DNA from 2 places in the Curtobacterium sp. RM9 genome. Region 2 is predicted to be linked to the other one. Evidence: predicted binding sites of a transcription regulator. Region 2 holds the regulator's gene; the other holds the start of a gene.
What was found. The regulator LexA, encoded in region 2, represses DNA repair genes until DNA is damaged. The targets are predictions, from matches to a motif close to TCGAACANNTGTTCGA.

Region 1 (7,955 bases), 1.3 Mb from region 2:
CGTGTGGGATCACCGAAGAAGCCAAAGCTCCGCCCGTACACCCCAGTGCTGCTGAGATACAGCATCGGCACGTCCAATTTGCGGGCCGCGTCGACTAGCCGCTCGGTGGCGCGGACGTTGCCCTCCCAGAGCGACCGAGCGGGACCATCGGTCGTCGATGCAGCATGCACGACGAAGTCTTGGCCGCGTAAGGCCCCGGCGAGGTCGGCATTCCGAAGATCCGCTACCAACTCGGCAGGGTCATGCTCAACTGCTCGCCGAACGACCGCGGTGACTGTATGGCCCGCCGCCGCAAGGGCTGGTCGAAGCTGTCGGCCAACGAAGCCGTGAGCACCGGTGAGGACGACCTTCACGACGCACCACCATGGTCGTGGAAGAGCCGCCCGATACGCTGTTTTTGATGGGGCAGCGGAAGGAAGAACACATGCCAGACGAGCGGACGCCACAGCAGGGGCGCTCGATGGCGCGCCGTGCGGTGATTTTGGACGCCGCGGCCGCCATCTTCGACCGCGTCGGCTTCGGGACCGCGAGCCTCTCCCAGATCGCAACTGAGGCGGGTGTCGGACAAGGTCTCCTCTACTTCTACTTCCGAACGAAGGAAGCAATCGCTCTCGCGATCATCGAGGAGCAGAACGCCCGCACCTTCGCGGTGATGCAGGAGCTGAACGACCCTGACTCTCCGCTTGCGACCCTCATTCGTGCGTCGAAGGGGATCGGTCAGCTTCTTCTCGATGACGGCATCGTTCGCGCAGGCATCCGCCTCTCCCTGGAGCAAGGAGTCTTCGCTGACCCCACATCCGCGTTCTACGATCAGTGGATCTCGGGCGTGATCGAAGCGTTCGCGGCTGCGAAGGCTGCCGGGGAGCTGACGACCACTGTGCCTCCGGAACGACTCGGCGCGAGCGTTGTTGCAACCTTCACGGGAGTGCAGCTGGTGTCGAATGTGCGCAGTGGACGTAAGGACCTGATGGGGTCCCTTGACACCATGTGGACGCTCCTCGTCGACGGCGTCGCATCGGACGAGCATCGGGATCGGTTGCGGGCTCTGGTGACCGAAACGTTCGATGACACTCAGGGTGCTCATGCGCCTGAAGCCAAGGATGCGTCGATCTGAATGCCGAAGACGTCGTCAGCGTGAACGTCAGCGGTGCCGATTTGACGCCCGCCCACGGTCAACTCGCGGCGGTTTCCTAGCCGAGCGGCAATCAGCTGCGATTGGTCCGACGACCACCGACGACGAACAAACTGGGCACGCCGCATCCACATATTTCCACTCGCGTCACGACGAGCAGCGTCGCCGCTGTAGAGAGCGACTTGCGCCATCTGCGCCGTCAGCATCATTGCCTCAAGGAATGTCATCGACGCATCGCGCTCAGCCGTTCGTTCGTAGACACACTCCACGCGATCGTCCGGGAGAAGTCGGACGCCGCTCACCTGTCCTGCCTTCCACGCTTCGGATGTCGGAAGTACCTGGTCGGGCTTCTCCCAGTCGGACAGGACCTTCAGGGACCCGATCGTGTGCTGCAGACGCACCGCGCCATCACGTTCTGTCTGCAGTACCTCAGTCTGAACGGGCACATCGTCAAGCGCCTCCCACGGGCGGGAACCCGCGCGAACTGTCAACGAACGCTCCGCCGAGAATTCCGCAAGTAGTGGTACCTGAAGGGCGAGAGTTTCGCGGAGACGGCTGGCGATGCGGATTGCATCGACGGTGCTGAGATGTGCCGTTCGCGAGGCCCCGGCTTTCATCGACCAATCGGTCGGATAGCTGAGTTGCGCGCTCGTCGAGAACTCGGAGCCGGAGATGCAGTTCAGCACGCCCAGGGTCAAACCCACTCTGCGGTGGCCCTCCCCGAGGTAGCGATCTTGGGCCGAACCAAGGAGGGCGTCGAATCCGTGATCGGTGTTCGTTCCCACAGTGCCGGGATCGAGGACAAGGGACATGTCATTGCCTTTCGGGTAGACCGGAATTAGTTGGTCGACCACCCGAAAGTAAGCGAAGAAAAGAATGAGTCAAACACCCAGCATTGGGACTTGTGACGCTGCCCACGCGCAATATGGGACGGCCTGCAACTCCGAGATGCATCGCTGCCGGAACGGGTCCTCAGCTGCCCCTGGAGAACGGGTGCTCGATAGCAGCGTGCGCGACGGTGTGCGACCTGGATCCGATGTCAGACGCACGGCGCCTTGTGTTGGCTCGACCCCGAAGATGCGGCTCCAAGCCGACTCGACGTCGCCGATGATCTCTCCGAGTCGCGGCCAAAGCAGTGAAGGCTCGCCCCTACGGTGACTGCCCAGAGTGCCCGGTCGGCGTCGAACACCGTCGAGGCCGCCGCGACGCCGAGCGTTTTCGCTCTCGCGACGGAACGCGCTTCATCCGTGCGAGGGATGCTTTGGCTTCTCGGAGGCGGGAAGCTTGTCTCGAACGCATCACTGCCCCCGTTTGGGGGATACGCCAGAACTTGGTTGGTCGACCTGCTTACAGTACGTTCAACCCGAGCTACTCGGCTCACACCGCATACCCAGAAAGGCGACTCATGTCGTTCTCGATCCGCAAGGGGCTCCTGTCCCTCGCTGCTGTGGGTGCTGTGCTCGGGGGAACTCTCCTCGTGGCACCGGCAGCCCAGGCCGCCCCCTCCGACTGCCCGTCGGGCTCCGCGTGCAACTGGCGCGACGCTTCGTACGTCACGTCGAACAGTGGTGGCGCGCTGGTGGCGTTCTCGAAGTACATCCCCGACTACTCGACGTGGACATTCAAGGGCACGAGCATCAACGCCAATGACAACTCGCTGTCGTTCTACAACAACGGCAACTACGAGACAACGTACTACTACACGAAGGCGTACCCGACCGCCGGCACCACCGCGCGCTTCGCTCTCGCAAAGAAGACCGGTGACGGCAACATCACCAACAGTGACGGGCTCGTGTCGGGCCAGTCGAACACCATCTCCTCCGGCTACTTCTCTTCGCTGAAGCCGTAGCCATCTCCAACAACGAGCGGGAAAGGCCGCACATGAACCTCACAACCCGGGCTTTCCCGCTCGTTGCAGTCATCGCCATCACTCTTTCCGTCGCAGGGTGCAGCGCAGCATCCGACAAGACGGCCGATCCGCAGGATTCCTCAGGCAAGGACTTCACCTCGGGCGCGTTGCCGCTCGACGAGTATCAGTACGCGCCTGGCCAGGATGTGAAGGTCGCCTACGCTGACGCGCTCATCGCACAGCCCTGTCTCGCGAAGAAGGGCTTCAACACACCGGTACCGTACCTCGACACGTCGAAGCTCGATATGACGGTGCGGGACCCCTTCACTGAGCAGCGCGCTCAGGCCGCGGGCTACCACCCGCTGGCTGCCGTCCAGAGCAGTGCCGACGCGTGGCACAACTACGCGTACCGGACGCTGCAGCCCGGCGAGCAGGACGCCATCGATGCTTGCAACAAGGAACTCAGCAAGCAGCAGCCGGCTGCACCGATCGCGACTGCCAATTTCGTCACATCGCTCTCGTCAGCAGCATTCGAGTCGTCGCTTCGTAAGAAGCCTGTGCTCGCCGCTGCGGCGAAGTGGCGGACGTGCATGAAGGACGCAGGTGTACCCGACCTGCCCACGATTCCCGTGCAGATGCCGTCCCAGTCGGTCGCGACGCGATTCGGACTCAGTGACCCAGAGAGCCCTTCCGCGAGCACCGTCACCGAGGACGAGCGCGCCCTCGCGCTGAAGGACGTCGGATGTCGCACCAGCTCCGGTTTCGCCCGAGCCCAGTACGACGCCGAGTGGGACGCACAGGACCAGCAGCTGAAGCAGAACACGGCTGAACTGGCTTCGGCGCGCAAGCAGCTGGAGAAGCTGGACAACACTGTCACGAAGATCATCTCGGCGAATGCGCCGTCTGCCGGATGACGCGCGACTCTGCTTCCTCTGGTGGTCGGCGGAAGGTCCTGATCGGCGCGATCGGGGCCGCGATCGTAGTCGCCAGTCTCGCCGCGGGCTTCCTGATGGCCAGCGTGTTTCAGTCGCCAGCGCAGCGCGAGGCCGCAGCGCAGCCGCCAGCGAAGCGGGCAGTCGTCGCGAAAGTGCTCCGCGGCGACCTGGACCAGACAATCAGCATCAACGCCACCGTGACTCAGGCGCAGAACCAGAAAGTCGCCATCGCCGGCAGCTCGGGAACAGTGACCGGTAACCCAGTCACTGCCGGTGCCACCTACGGAGCTGGATCGCGGCTGGTTGAGGTCAACGGAGCCCCCGTGTTCATCATGCCTGGGTCGTTTCCGCTGTATCGGTCGATGACCTTCGGCGACCGCGGTCCGGACGTTCGGCAGCTCCAAGCAGGACTGAACGCCTCCGGTTTCAATCTGACGGCCGACGGAGTGTTCGGTTCGACGACCGAGCAAGCAGTGCGCCTGCTGTTCACACGGCTTGGTTACGACGCACCGACCTCCGACGACGGTGACGGTGCAGATAGCCCAACTTCCTCGGAAACGCCCGCCGCCTCCAATGGGAAAACGTCGACTGACACGAGCACTAGTACGGACGCGGCACCGGCGGCGAGCAACGCGAACGCGACGGGCGATGCCTCAGCAGGACAGAAGCCGGTGACTCACGTCCTGCTTCCGCCGTCCGCGGTCGTCATCGTCAACGCCGTGCCCGCGCGGGCGGCCTCGAGTCTGCCGGTTGGGACGTCGTTGTCCGCCGACACGACTGTGTCCATCGCTTCCGGTGCCCCTACCGTGGAGGCCACCGCACCCAGCGCGAACCTCGTCGGGCTGACCGTCGGTCAGGAGGCGAAGCTGCAGTTGGGAGACGGCAAGACCGAGAGCGTGCAGGTGAGCGCTGTAGGGACTGCCGGTTCGGATGGAAACCAGACAGCCACCTTCGCAGGTTCCGGGCTGACAAACGACCAGGTCGGCAAGAGCGGAACCCTCGACGTGACCTTGCAGTCCGCCGCACGTGATTCGCTCATCGTCCCGACGACCGCCATCATCACGACTGGCGACTCGAACCGAGCCTACGTGCTTGTGCAGAGCAAGAACGGCGACTTCCGTCGCGTCCAGGTGCAGGAGACCGCGACGCTCAACGGCCAATCGGCGATCACCGCGACCGACGGTGATGTCAGCGCCGGCGACCTCGTCGAAGTGCGTTAGCCCGTGCCCGACATCACTCTCCAAGGAGTGCGGAAATCGTTCGCTGGCCCACCCCGCCTCGAAGTCCTCAACGGAGTCGACCTGCACGTGCCCGCCGGCACCTTCATTGCGATCGAGGGTGAGTCCGGCAGCGGAAAATCGACGCTATTGAACATCCTGGGCCTACTGGACAAGATCGACGATGGCGCGTATTCCCTTGGGGAGGAGCGTGTCGATGGCATGTCGGCGTCGCAGCTGGCGCAGACAAGGAGCCGCTACCTCGGCTTCATCTTCCAGAACTTCCATCTCCTCGACCGCCGACCTGCTTGGGAGAGCGTCGAACTCGGGCTGCTGTACACCGCAACGCCACGTCCTATGCGGCGGCAGCTGGCGCTCGATGCGCTTCGATCGGTGGGACTGGAACAGCGAGCATTCACGCGAGCGAACCTGCTCTCCGGCGGTGAACGGCAACGCGTAGCTATCGCCCGTGCGATGGCCTCGGATGCTCCGATCATCATCGCGGACGAACCGACCGGCAACCTCGATTCCGAGAACACCGCCGCGGTCTTGGCCATACTTCGTCGCCTGGCAGACGATGGTCGCACCGTGGTGATGGTGACGCACTCGTCCGCCGCTGCGAGCGTGGCCGACAGGCGGTTCGTGATGCGAGACAGGCAGCTGCTCCCGATAGTGGGAGCGGCGTCGGTCCTTCGTCCTGCGGCCGTCGGCGACGCTGCGGACGTGGAAGCGAATCGGCGTCCGGCGACCTTGCGCGTGCGGGACCTGATTGGGGACGCCCTCCGTGGGCTCGCGTCGACCACCGGACGCACCCTCGGCCTCGCCGTGGCGGTCGCGGTCGCTGTTGGACTGGTCGTCACCTCACTAGGGCTATCCGACACGTCGCGGGCGCAAGTGGCAGACACCTTCAACGCTGCTGCTAATCGCCGCGTCTCGGCCACATGGGACCCCAACATGCTTCCCGCCCGATATTCCCCGACAGCTGCGAATGCAGTCGAGGCTGCCAGCGACCTTGCCGGGGTCCGCAGGGCGGCCCTCGCGGTCACGCTACCGGTGGACCAGGTCAGGGCGAGCCCGGACCGGCCCGCGTACAACGCACCCTCCTACGCCGTCTACGGCGACGTGGGTGCGGGTTTCGGTCTCACCGGGTCACATCTGCCGAGCCACGAGTGGGGGCCGTCGCAGTCGAACTCCCACGGCGTGTTGATCGGTGCGGACCTTGCCGCTCGCATGCAATTAGGGCCAAGCGCTGGAGCGAACCGCATCCAGATCGGGAACGCGATCGTGCCTGTGCAAGGGATCATCGAGGCTTCGACGCGGATGCCAGAACTCTCGGGCGCCATCGTCCATGCAGGTGGATCACAGGACGTCGCTTCCGGGCAACGGCAGTTGTTCGTCACCACCAGCGCGGGCGCCGCACTGCAGGTCGCTCGCCAGCTTCCCATCGCGATCGCGCCAACGGATGCCACCGCGGTTCAGGTACGAGCACCGCAGGATCCATCCACGATCCGTGGGAAGGTTGAGGACAGCGTTCGAGTGACGTTGCTCGCACTCACCGCAGTCGCCGGCCTCGCCGCGCTGGCCGCGTTGACCAACGCCCTTGTGCTCTCTGTCCTTGAACGGCGCCGTGAGCTGGGGCTACGAAGGGCCGTCGGAGCGCGGGCCCGTCATCTTGCGGCGCTCATCGTCGTTGAGTCCGGTGCGATCGGCGTGATAGGAGGCGTCATCGGTCTCCTGGGCGGCCTCGCGGCCGTGCTCATCATCACTCTCGCGAATCGTTGGTCGCCGGTGTTCAACTTCGCGCTCATGCCGACAGCGGTCGGAGGGGGAATCGTGGTCGGCATGTTAGGGGGCGTGGCAGCCAGCCTCCGGGCAGCGCGCATCGCGCCCAGTGAGGCCCTACGTCAATAAGCGCTGGCGCCACCGACAGATCACGAGCGCTGCGGGGAAGCGCTGCTGCGGTCGACTTCAGCTGCGCGACGTCGTCGAGCTGTGCGTGAAGGCTTGTTACAGAGGGCACCAGCGGCCCTCGGACCGGGGTAGTCAGCTCCGGTCGAAGAAGTTCGTCCGCTCGCTGGGTGATGCCGGCCTGCTCGGATCGATGGGCCGAGTCGGTGCGTGCGCGGATAACGCTGCGATGGAATCGTTCTTCGCGCTGCTGCAGAAGAACGTCCTGAACCGGAAACGTTGGGCGACTCGGGAGGAGCTCCGGCTGGCGATCATTACCTGGATCGAGGCGACCTATCACCGGAAACGACGGCAACGTGGTCTGGGGAAGTTGACCCCGATCGAGTACGAGACGATCATCAACCCACAGGTCGCACTCGCGGCCTGAACGAACGAGTCAACCAAACCTGCAGCAGTCCCCCGCGCTCGAACCGGTGCATCAGGTGGCCTGACACGGCAACGGCGCTGGCTTCACTTCCTGCCTGCGTACACGCGCACTCACACTGCAGCGAGAAGGAGCCCTGCGGCGGCGCGGAGTTCCTCGACGCGATCGAGTCGCTCCCAGGTGAACCCGGGGAGCTCACGGCCGAAGTGCCCGTACGCGGCGGTCTGCGCGTAGCGCGGCTTGAGCAGGTCGAGATCGCGGATGATCGCGGCCGGACGCAGGTCGAACACCTGCAGGATCGCGGCCTCGATCGTGGCGTCGTCGACGTGCCCGGCGCCGAACGACTCGACGTACAGCCCGACCGGCTTCGCACGGCCGATCGCGTACGCGACCTGCACCTCGAGTCGGTCCGCGAGCCCCGCGGCGACCGCGTTCTTCGCGACCCAGCGCAGCGCGTACGCCGCCGAACGGTCGACCTTCGACGGGTCCT
Region 2 (7,955 bases):
CATCATCGTCGGGTTCCCGGGGGAGACCGACGAGGACTTCGAGGACACCCTGCGCGTGGTCGAGCAGGCGCGGTTCGCGTCGGCGTTCACCTTCCAGTACTCCATCCGTCCAGGGACGCCCGCGGCGACCATGCCCGACCAGCTCCCGAAGGAGGTCGTGCAGGAGCGGTACGAGCGACTCACCGCGCTGCAGGACCGCATCACGGCCGAGGAGCACGCGAAGCAGGTCGGCCGACGCATCGAGGTACTGGTCGCGACCGGCGAGGGCAAGAAGGACGCCACGACGCACCGGCTCTCCGGACGCGCCGAGGACTCCCGGCTGGTGCACTTCGCGGTGCCCGCGGGCTCCGACGTACCGCGGCCGGGCGACGTCGTCAGCGTCGAGGTCACCCGCTCCGCACCGCACTTCCTGATCGCCGACGACGAGGGGCCGCTGCGCATCCGGCGGACCCGAGCCGGCGACGCGTGGGACCGCGCGCAGGCCGAGAGCTGCGGCGTGCCGACCGTGGGCTCGACCGCGACCGCGCCCGGGCCGCGGCCGGTGTCGCTCGGCCTGCCGTCCCTCCGTGTCGGGCGCTGACGCCGGCGGCGTGCGCGATCCGCGTGCCGGCGGTACCGCGTCCGGTGCCGACCTGATCGCGGTCGTCGGCGCGACCGGCACGGGCAAGTCCGACCTCGGCATCGCGATCGCCCAACGGCTCCGCGCTGCCGGGCGGGACGCGGAGATCGTCAACGCCGACGCCATGCAGCTCTACCGCGGCATGGACGTCGGTACGGCGAAGCTCACCCCGGAGGAACGCCGGGGCATCCCGCACCACCAGCTCGACGTGCTGGACGTCACCGACGAGGCGAGCGTCGCCGCGTACCAGCAGGACGCCCGCGCGGACGTCGAACGCATCCACGAGCGCGGCGGCGTCGCGGTGCTGGTCGGCGGCAGCGGGCTGTACGTGTCCTCGGTGCTGTTCGACCTGGCCTTCCCGGGCACCGACCCCGAGCTCCGCGCGGCGCTCGAACGCGAGCACGCCGAGGTCGGACCGGGCATCCTGCTCGAACGACTCCGCGCGCTCGACCCCGAGGCGGCCGCGACCATCGACGCCCGCAACCCGCGGCGGTTGATCCGTGCACTCGAGATCGCGAGCCGGTCCGAGGTCGTCACCCCGTCCCTCCCGTCCGCGCCGCGGCCCTGGCGGCCCGCTCGCATCCTGCACCTGCTCCGGGACCGCACGCAGCTCGTCGCCGCGCTGCACGCGCGCGCCGAGCGGATGTTCGCCGACGGGCTCGTCGACGAGGTACGCGGCCTCCTCGAGGTCGGGCTCGAGCAGGGGAGGACCGCCCGCGCGGCGATCGGGTACTCGCAGGCGCTCGACGTCCTGCACGGGCGGGCGTCGGTGACGGAGGCCGTCGAGGCGACGGGCATCGCGACGCGCAAGTACGCCCGTCGTCAGGTGTCCTGGTTCCGCCGGTACGCCGAAGCCGAGGTGCTCGACGTCACGGGGGCGGACCGGGCGGCGCTGACGGCACTGGCCCGTAGGATCGTGCCGTGACCGAGCTGCACTTCACCAAGGGCCAGGGGACCGGCAACGACTTCGTTCTGTTCGCCGACCCGGACGCCACGGTCGACCTGACCCCCGAACGCATCCGCGCGATCGCGGACCGCCGGTTCGGCGTCGGAGGCGACGGGGTCATCCGCGCCGTGCGGTCCGCGGCACTGCCCGAGGGGCGCGCGCTGGTCGCCACCGAGCCCGCGGCGACGTGGTTCATGGACTACCACAACGCCGACGGCTCGATCGCCGAGATGTGCGGCAACGGCATCCGCGTCTTCGCGCGGTACCTCACCGAGTCCGGACTGGTTGACCTCGCGCCTGGCGAGACGCTGACGGTCGGCAGCCGGAAGGGCCTCGTCGACATCCAGCGCACCACGAACGGCTTCTCGGCGGACCTCGGGCGGTGGGGCCTCGGGATCGAGGGCGGTGGTTCGGACGACGTGCTCGTGCGCGCGAAGAACCTCGAGGGCGCCCGGCCGGGGCTCGGCATCGACGTCGGCAACCCGCACGTGGTGGTCGCCGTCGCGACCGAGGACGAACTCGCCGACGTCGACCTGACCTACGTGCCCGTGCTCGACCCCGCACCAGAGGCGGGAGCGAACGTCGAGTTCGTGCTGCCGGGCGAGCCGCTCGTGCAGGACGGCGTCGGCCAGATCACGATGCGCGTGCACGAGCGGGGGAGCGGCGAGACGCTCTCGTGCGGGACCGGCGCGGTCGCCGCGGCGCTGGCCGTGCGGTACTGGGCGGGCTCGGCGGCGCCGGACACGTGGCGCGTGCGGGTGCCGGGTGGTGTCGTCACGGTCCGGATGACGGCGACCGAGGACGGCGAGCACGTCGCGCTCGCGGGGCCGGCGGAGCTGGTCTTCTCGGGCGACCTGTCCGTCTGACGCGGTCCCGACGCACGCCGCGCTGCGGGCGCCGTGCGCCGTGCGCCGTGCGGAATCGGGCGTACCTGGCGGTTCCGGGCGTCCCTCGTCGTTCTTCCCGGCCAGGTGCGCCCGTTCCCGCGGCCATCACGAGCGTCCTGGGGAGGAACTACTCCGCCGTGCGCTGCACGCGCAGCACGCGGAAGCCCTTGTCCGTCGTTGCGCGAGACACCTCGAAGCCGTCCGACAGCGTGTCGCGCAGCCACCGCTGCAACGAGTCGCCGCCGAGGTCCTTCGACACCACGAGCCAGGCGTCGCCGCCGACCTCGAGCCGGGGCAACCAGGTCAGCAGGATCGCGTGGAGCTCGTCCTTGCCCACCCGGATCGGCGGGTTGGACCAGATCGTGCGGAACCGCAGGTCAGACGGCACGTCGTCGGGCAGCGCGACGGTGACGTTGGTGGCGCCGGCGGTGGCGGCGTTCGCCCGGGCGAGGCCGAGCACGCGCTCGTTCACGTCGACGCCCCACACCTCGGCGTCGGGGGACCGGAGGGCCATCGTGATCGCGATGGGACCCCACCCGCAGCCGACGTCGAGCAGGGCGCCATAGGTCGCCGGTGCCGGCACCGCGCCGAGCAGCACGCGGGTCCCGCGATCGAGGCCGTCCGGGCTGAACACCCCCGCCGCCGTGGTCAGGGTCAGGGGGCGGTCGGCGAGCGTCACGTCGATCTGTCGTTCGCGAGTGTCCGAGGACGGGCTCGCGGTGAAGTAGTGCTCGTTCGCCATGGAAGAACCGTACCGTCGCACCCGTGTGTCCCGGGCGCGTCGGAGGTAGCCTGTCACCAGCATGACGGACTCCCGAGAGAACGACCAGACCACCACTGACGACAGCGCTGCCGGTGTCGTCGAGCGGGTCCTGCGCAACGCAGACTCGCGCGCCTCCTCCTCCATCTTCGCGCCCGCCCAGGCGATCCAGACGCGTGACGTCGACGACCGCTCCTGGACCGGAGACGGCGACCAGTACGACCGCGAGGACCGGGCGGCCCTGCGCCGCGTCACCGGCCTCTCCACCGAGCTCGAGGACGTCACCGAGGTCGAGTACCGGCAGCTCCGGCTCGAACAGGTCGTCCTCATCGGCGTGTACCCGCAGGGCGACGCCGCCGACGCCGAGAACTCGCTCCGCGAACTCGCGGCCCTCGCCGAGACGGCGGGTGCCGTGGTGCTCGACGGACTCCTGCAGCGTCGACCGAACCCCGACCCCTCCACGTACCTCGGCAAGGGCAAGGCCGAGGAACTCGCGATGGTCGTCAAGGCCACCGGCGCGGACACGGTCATCGCCGACACCGAGCTCGCCCCGTCGCAGCGCCGTGCGCTGGAGGACGTGGTGAAGGTCAAGGTCATCGACCGCACGGCCGTCATCCTCGACATCTTCAGCCAGCACGCGTCCACCCGCGAGGGCAAGGCGCAGGTCGAGCTCGCGCAGCTCCAGTACCTGCTGCCGCGTCTCCGTGGTTGGGGTGAGTCGATGTCCCGGCAGGCCGGTGGACAGGTCTCCGGCGGTGCGGGCATGGGCTCCCGTGGTCCCGGTGAGACGAAGATGGAGCTCGACCGCCGGAAGATCCACACCCGGATGGCCAAGCTCCGTCGGCAGATCGCCGGGTTCGCGCCGGCACGCGAGGCCAAGCGTGCCGACCGCAACCGCAACGAGGTGCCGAGCGTCGCGATCGCCGGCTACACGAACGCCGGCAAGTCGTCGTTGCTCAACCGGCTGACGAGCGCGGGCGTCCTCGTGCAGAACCAGCTGTTCGCGACCCTCGACGCCACTGTCCGTCGGACCGAGAGCACCAAGGGCCGCGAGTTCACGTTCGTCGACACCGTCGGCTTCGTGCGGAACCTGCCGCACCAGCTGGTCGAGGCGTTCCGGTCGACGCTCGAGGAGGTCGGTCAGGCCGACGTCATCGTGCACGTGGTCGACGGGTCGCACCCGGACCCGGCCGCGCAGCTCGCCACCGTCCGCGAGGTCATCGGCGACGTCGGTGCCGGGGACGTCCCGGAGATCGTCGCCTTCAACAAGGCGGACCTCGTCGACGAGTCACAGCGCCTGGTACTCGTCGGGCTCGTGCCGGACGCGGTGTTCGTCTCGGCCCGCACCGGTGAGGGCATCGCCGACCTGCTCGCCGCGATCGAGGACCGGCTGCCCGAGCCGGACGTCGACCTGACCGTGGTGATCCCGTACGACCGCGGCGACCTGGTGTCGTCGTTGCACGACGCCGGCGCCGTGGAGTCGGTCGACTACGTCGAGGACGGCACGCGCCTGCGGGTGCGGGTCTTCCAACGACAGGTCGCCGAGCTCGACCCCTACGTGGTCGCGCCCGTCCCGGCCGCCTAGTCGACCGGGCCGCACCGCGACGGACGGGAGGCACGGTGCCAGCTGGCACCGTGCCTCCCGTCCGTCCTGGGGTCGCGTCGACTGCGCTCAGATCGAGCGGAGGACCGCGACGACCTTGCCGAGCACGGTCGCGGCGTCGCCGAGGATCGGCTCGAACGCCGTGTTGCGCGGGAGCAGCCACGTGTGGCCGTCGCGCTGGCGGAAGACCTTGACGGTCGCTTCCTCGTCGAGCATGGCGGCGACGATGTCCCCGTTCTCGGCGGTCTGCTGCGAGCGGACGACGACCCAGTCGCCGTCGCAGATCGCCGCGTCGATCATCGACTCACCCACGACCTTGAGCATGAAGAGGTCACCCGTCCCGACCAGCTGACGGGGGAGCGGGACGATCTCGTCGACGTGCTGCTCGGCGGTGATCGGGACACCAGCGGCGATGCGACCGACGAGTGGCACGAGCGTCGTGGCGTCGATGTCCGGGGTGTCGGTGTCGGGGGTGGGCTCGTCCACGAGGACCTCGAGCGCACGGGGGCGGTTCGGGTCACGGCGGATCCAGCCGCCCAGCTCGAGCTGTCCGAGCTGGTGGGAGACGCTCGACAGGGACGACAGGCCGGCGGCGTCACCGATCTCACGCATGCTCGGCGGGTAGCCCCGGCTGGCGATCGACGCGCGGATCGCGTCGAGGATCGCCTGCTGCTTCGCCGTCAGCGGCTTCTGGACCCGCAGTTCGTCCGCCACGTCGTCTCGCCCTTCGTCGGTGCCGGGCCGGTGCAGCGGGAATGTCGGTGGTCTCCGCTTGACTCGTCCCAGTCGATCGAAACAGTATCCGACCACCTGCGGCCGGACAAACACCTGTTCGAGCGTGTCGGCAAGAAAACCCCACGGAATTCCTCCCGGGGACTTGTGCGGCCCGCCGTTCGAAACTATGTTCGGTACACGACTTCGGTTCACCGAACGGGAAGGCAAGAACGACATGAGCACCATCGCCATCGCTGACCACCAGCGCACTGCGACGCCCGCCGTCCGGACCCGCCTGCGCCTCACGCGCCGCGGGCGGGTGGTCTTCACGACCCTCGCCGCGATCCCCGTCCTGCTCGGTGTCGGGTTCGCCGTCCTCAACGGCGGACAGGCCTCGGCAGGCGACGCACAGGGCTCGGGTGCGGCGGCGCGCTTCGACACCGTGACCATCCAGCCGGGCGAGACCCTCTGGCAGCTGGCGGAGGAGACGGCGCCGAACGCCGACCCTCGTGACTTCGTGCAGGACGTCGTGAGCCTCAACGCTCTCGACGGTTCGGGGCTGCAGGCGGGGCAGCAGCTCGCGATCCCGGTGAAGTACAGCCAGACGCGCTGACGCGCCGCACGATCCTCGGTCCGATCTCGACCGTGGGGCAGGAGAGCGCGACCGTCCGGACGGCCGGTCGTCGTGCGGGTGCTGCGCTCTACGATGGATCGGTGGCATTCACGCTCGAAGACCTCCCCATCCGAGACGACCTGCGCGGCCAGAGCCCGTACGGCGCCCCGCAGAAGCACGTCCGCGTGCAGCTCAACGTCAACGAGAACACGCATCCGGTGCCGGACGACGTGGCAGAGGACATCGTCGAGTCGATCCGTCAGGCGCTGACGACGGTCAACCGCTACCCGGACCGCGAGTTCACGGAGCTACGACGTTCTCTGGCGGACTACCTCGGGCACGACCTGACGCCCGAGCAGCTCTGGGCCGCGAACGGGTCGAACGAGGTCCTGCAGCAGCTCCTCCAGGCCTTCGGCGGACCCGGGCGTTCGGTCCTCGGCTTCCCGCCCACGTACTCGATGCACTCGATCCTCGCCGCGGGGACCGGAACGCGGTGGATCCCGGCGCAGCGCGACGACGAGTTCCGCACCTCGCCGGACACGGTGGTCGCCGCCATCCAGGAGCACCAGCCGGACATCGTGTTCCTGTGTGGGCCGAACAACCCCACCGGCACGCCCCTGCCGATCGAGACGATCCGCGCGGCCTACGACGCGACGGACGGCATCGTGATGGTGGACGAGGCCTACGCCGAGTTCATGCCCGCGGACGCCCCGAGCGCGCTGACCCTCCTGCCGGGCCGTGAGCGCCTCGTCGTCTCCCGCACGATGAGCAAGGCGTTCGCGTTCGCCGGAGCCCGCGTCGGGTACATGGCCGCCCACCCCGCGGTGGTCGACGCCGTGCGCCTCGTCCGGCTGCCCTACCACCTGTCCGTCCTGACGCAGGCCGCCGCCGTCGCCGCGCTCCGGCACGCGCCGGAGATGCTCGCCATGGTCGACGACATCAAGCAGCAGCGCGACCGGATGGTCACGGAGTTGCAGGCCATGGGGTACCGCACGTACGAGACCTGGTCGAACTTCGTCCTCTTCGGGGGCGTCGCCGACCCGAACGCGGCGTTCGAGGCGCTCCTCGACCAGGACGTCATCGTGCGTGACCTCGGCATCCCGAACCACCTCCGGGTGAGTGCCGGCACCGAGGAGGAGACCACGGCCTTCCTCGACGCCATGCGCCGCGTCGCCGCCGAGCAGCCGCCCGTTAGGGTTGGAGCATGACCGCCCGTACCGCTTCGATCAGCCGGAGCACGAGCGAGTCGAGCATCGAGCTCTCCCTCGACCTCGACGGCACCGGCACCTCCGACATCTCGACGAGCGTGCCGTTCTTCGACCACATGCTCACGGCGTTCAGCAAGCACTCGCTGATCGACCTCCGCGTGCGGTCGACGGGCGACACGGACATCGACGTGCACCACACCGTCGAGGACACCGGCATCGTGCTCGGTCAGGCGATCAAGCAGGCGCTGGGCGACCGTGCGGGCATCGGCCGTTACGGCGACGCACTGGTCCCGCTCGACGAGGCCCTCGCCCAGGCCGTCGTCGACGTGTCCGGCCGGCCCTTCCTCGTGCACTCCGGGGAGCCCGACGGGTTCGAGTTCCACCGCATCGGCGGGCACTTCACCGGCTCGATGGTCCGGCACGTGTTCGAGGCGATCACGTTCAACGCCGGCATCACGGTGCACGTCCGCGTGCTCGGTGGGCGTGACCCGCACCACATCGCGGAAGCCGAGTTCAAGGCGTTCGCCCGTGCGATGCGCGGGGCGGTCGAGCTCGACCCGCGCGTCGACGGCATCCCGTCGACGAAGGGTGCACTGTGAGCGCGC

Region 1: a site for LexA is predicted at 2,118-2,133, ahead of ACY3FI_RS16130 (AvrD family protein). Genes of this name have one in related genera too.

Annotation. Positions count from the first base shown of each region.
Region 1 covers NZ_CM143271.1:3,365,648-3,373,602, reverse strand. The annotation lists gene ACY3FI_RS16140 (NAD-dependent epimerase/dehydratase family protein) at 1-353, opposite strand, end outside; gene ACY3FI_RS16135 (ScbR family autoregulator-binding transcription factor) at 365-1,114, shown strand; gene ACY3FI_RS16130 (AvrD family protein) at 1,081-1,944, opposite strand; gene ACY3FI_RS16125 (peptidase inhibitor family I36 protein) at 2,538-2,981, shown strand; gene ACY3FI_RS16120 (hypothetical protein) at 3,014-3,895, shown strand; gene ACY3FI_RS16115 (peptidoglycan-binding protein) at 3,892-5,136, shown strand; gene ACY3FI_RS16110 (ABC transporter ATP-binding protein) at 5,140-7,044, shown strand; partial or broken gene ACY3FI_RS16105 (transposase) at 7,163-7,468, shown strand; gene metK (methionine adenosyltransferase) at 7,579-7,955, opposite strand, start outside.
Region 2 covers NZ_CM143271.1:1,144,543-1,152,497, forward strand. The annotation lists gene miaB (tRNA (N6-isopentenyl adenosine(37)-C2)-methylthiotransferase MiaB) at 1-580, shown strand, start outside; gene miaA (tRNA (adenosine(37)-N6)-dimethylallyltransferase MiaA) at 591-1,544, shown strand; gene dapF (diaminopimelate epimerase) at 1,541-2,431, shown strand; gene ACY3FI_RS05435 (class I SAM-dependent methyltransferase) at 2,580-3,194, opposite strand; gene hflX (GTPase HflX) at 3,256-4,797, shown strand; gene lexA (transcriptional repressor LexA) at 4,885-5,529, opposite strand; gene ACY3FI_RS05450 (LysM peptidoglycan-binding domain-containing protein) at 5,765-6,142, shown strand; gene ACY3FI_RS05455 (histidinol-phosphate transaminase) at 6,244-7,350, shown strand; gene hisB (imidazoleglycerol-phosphate dehydratase HisB) at 7,347-7,949, shown strand; gene hisH (imidazole glycerol phosphate synthase subunit HisH) at 7,946-7,955, shown strand, end outside.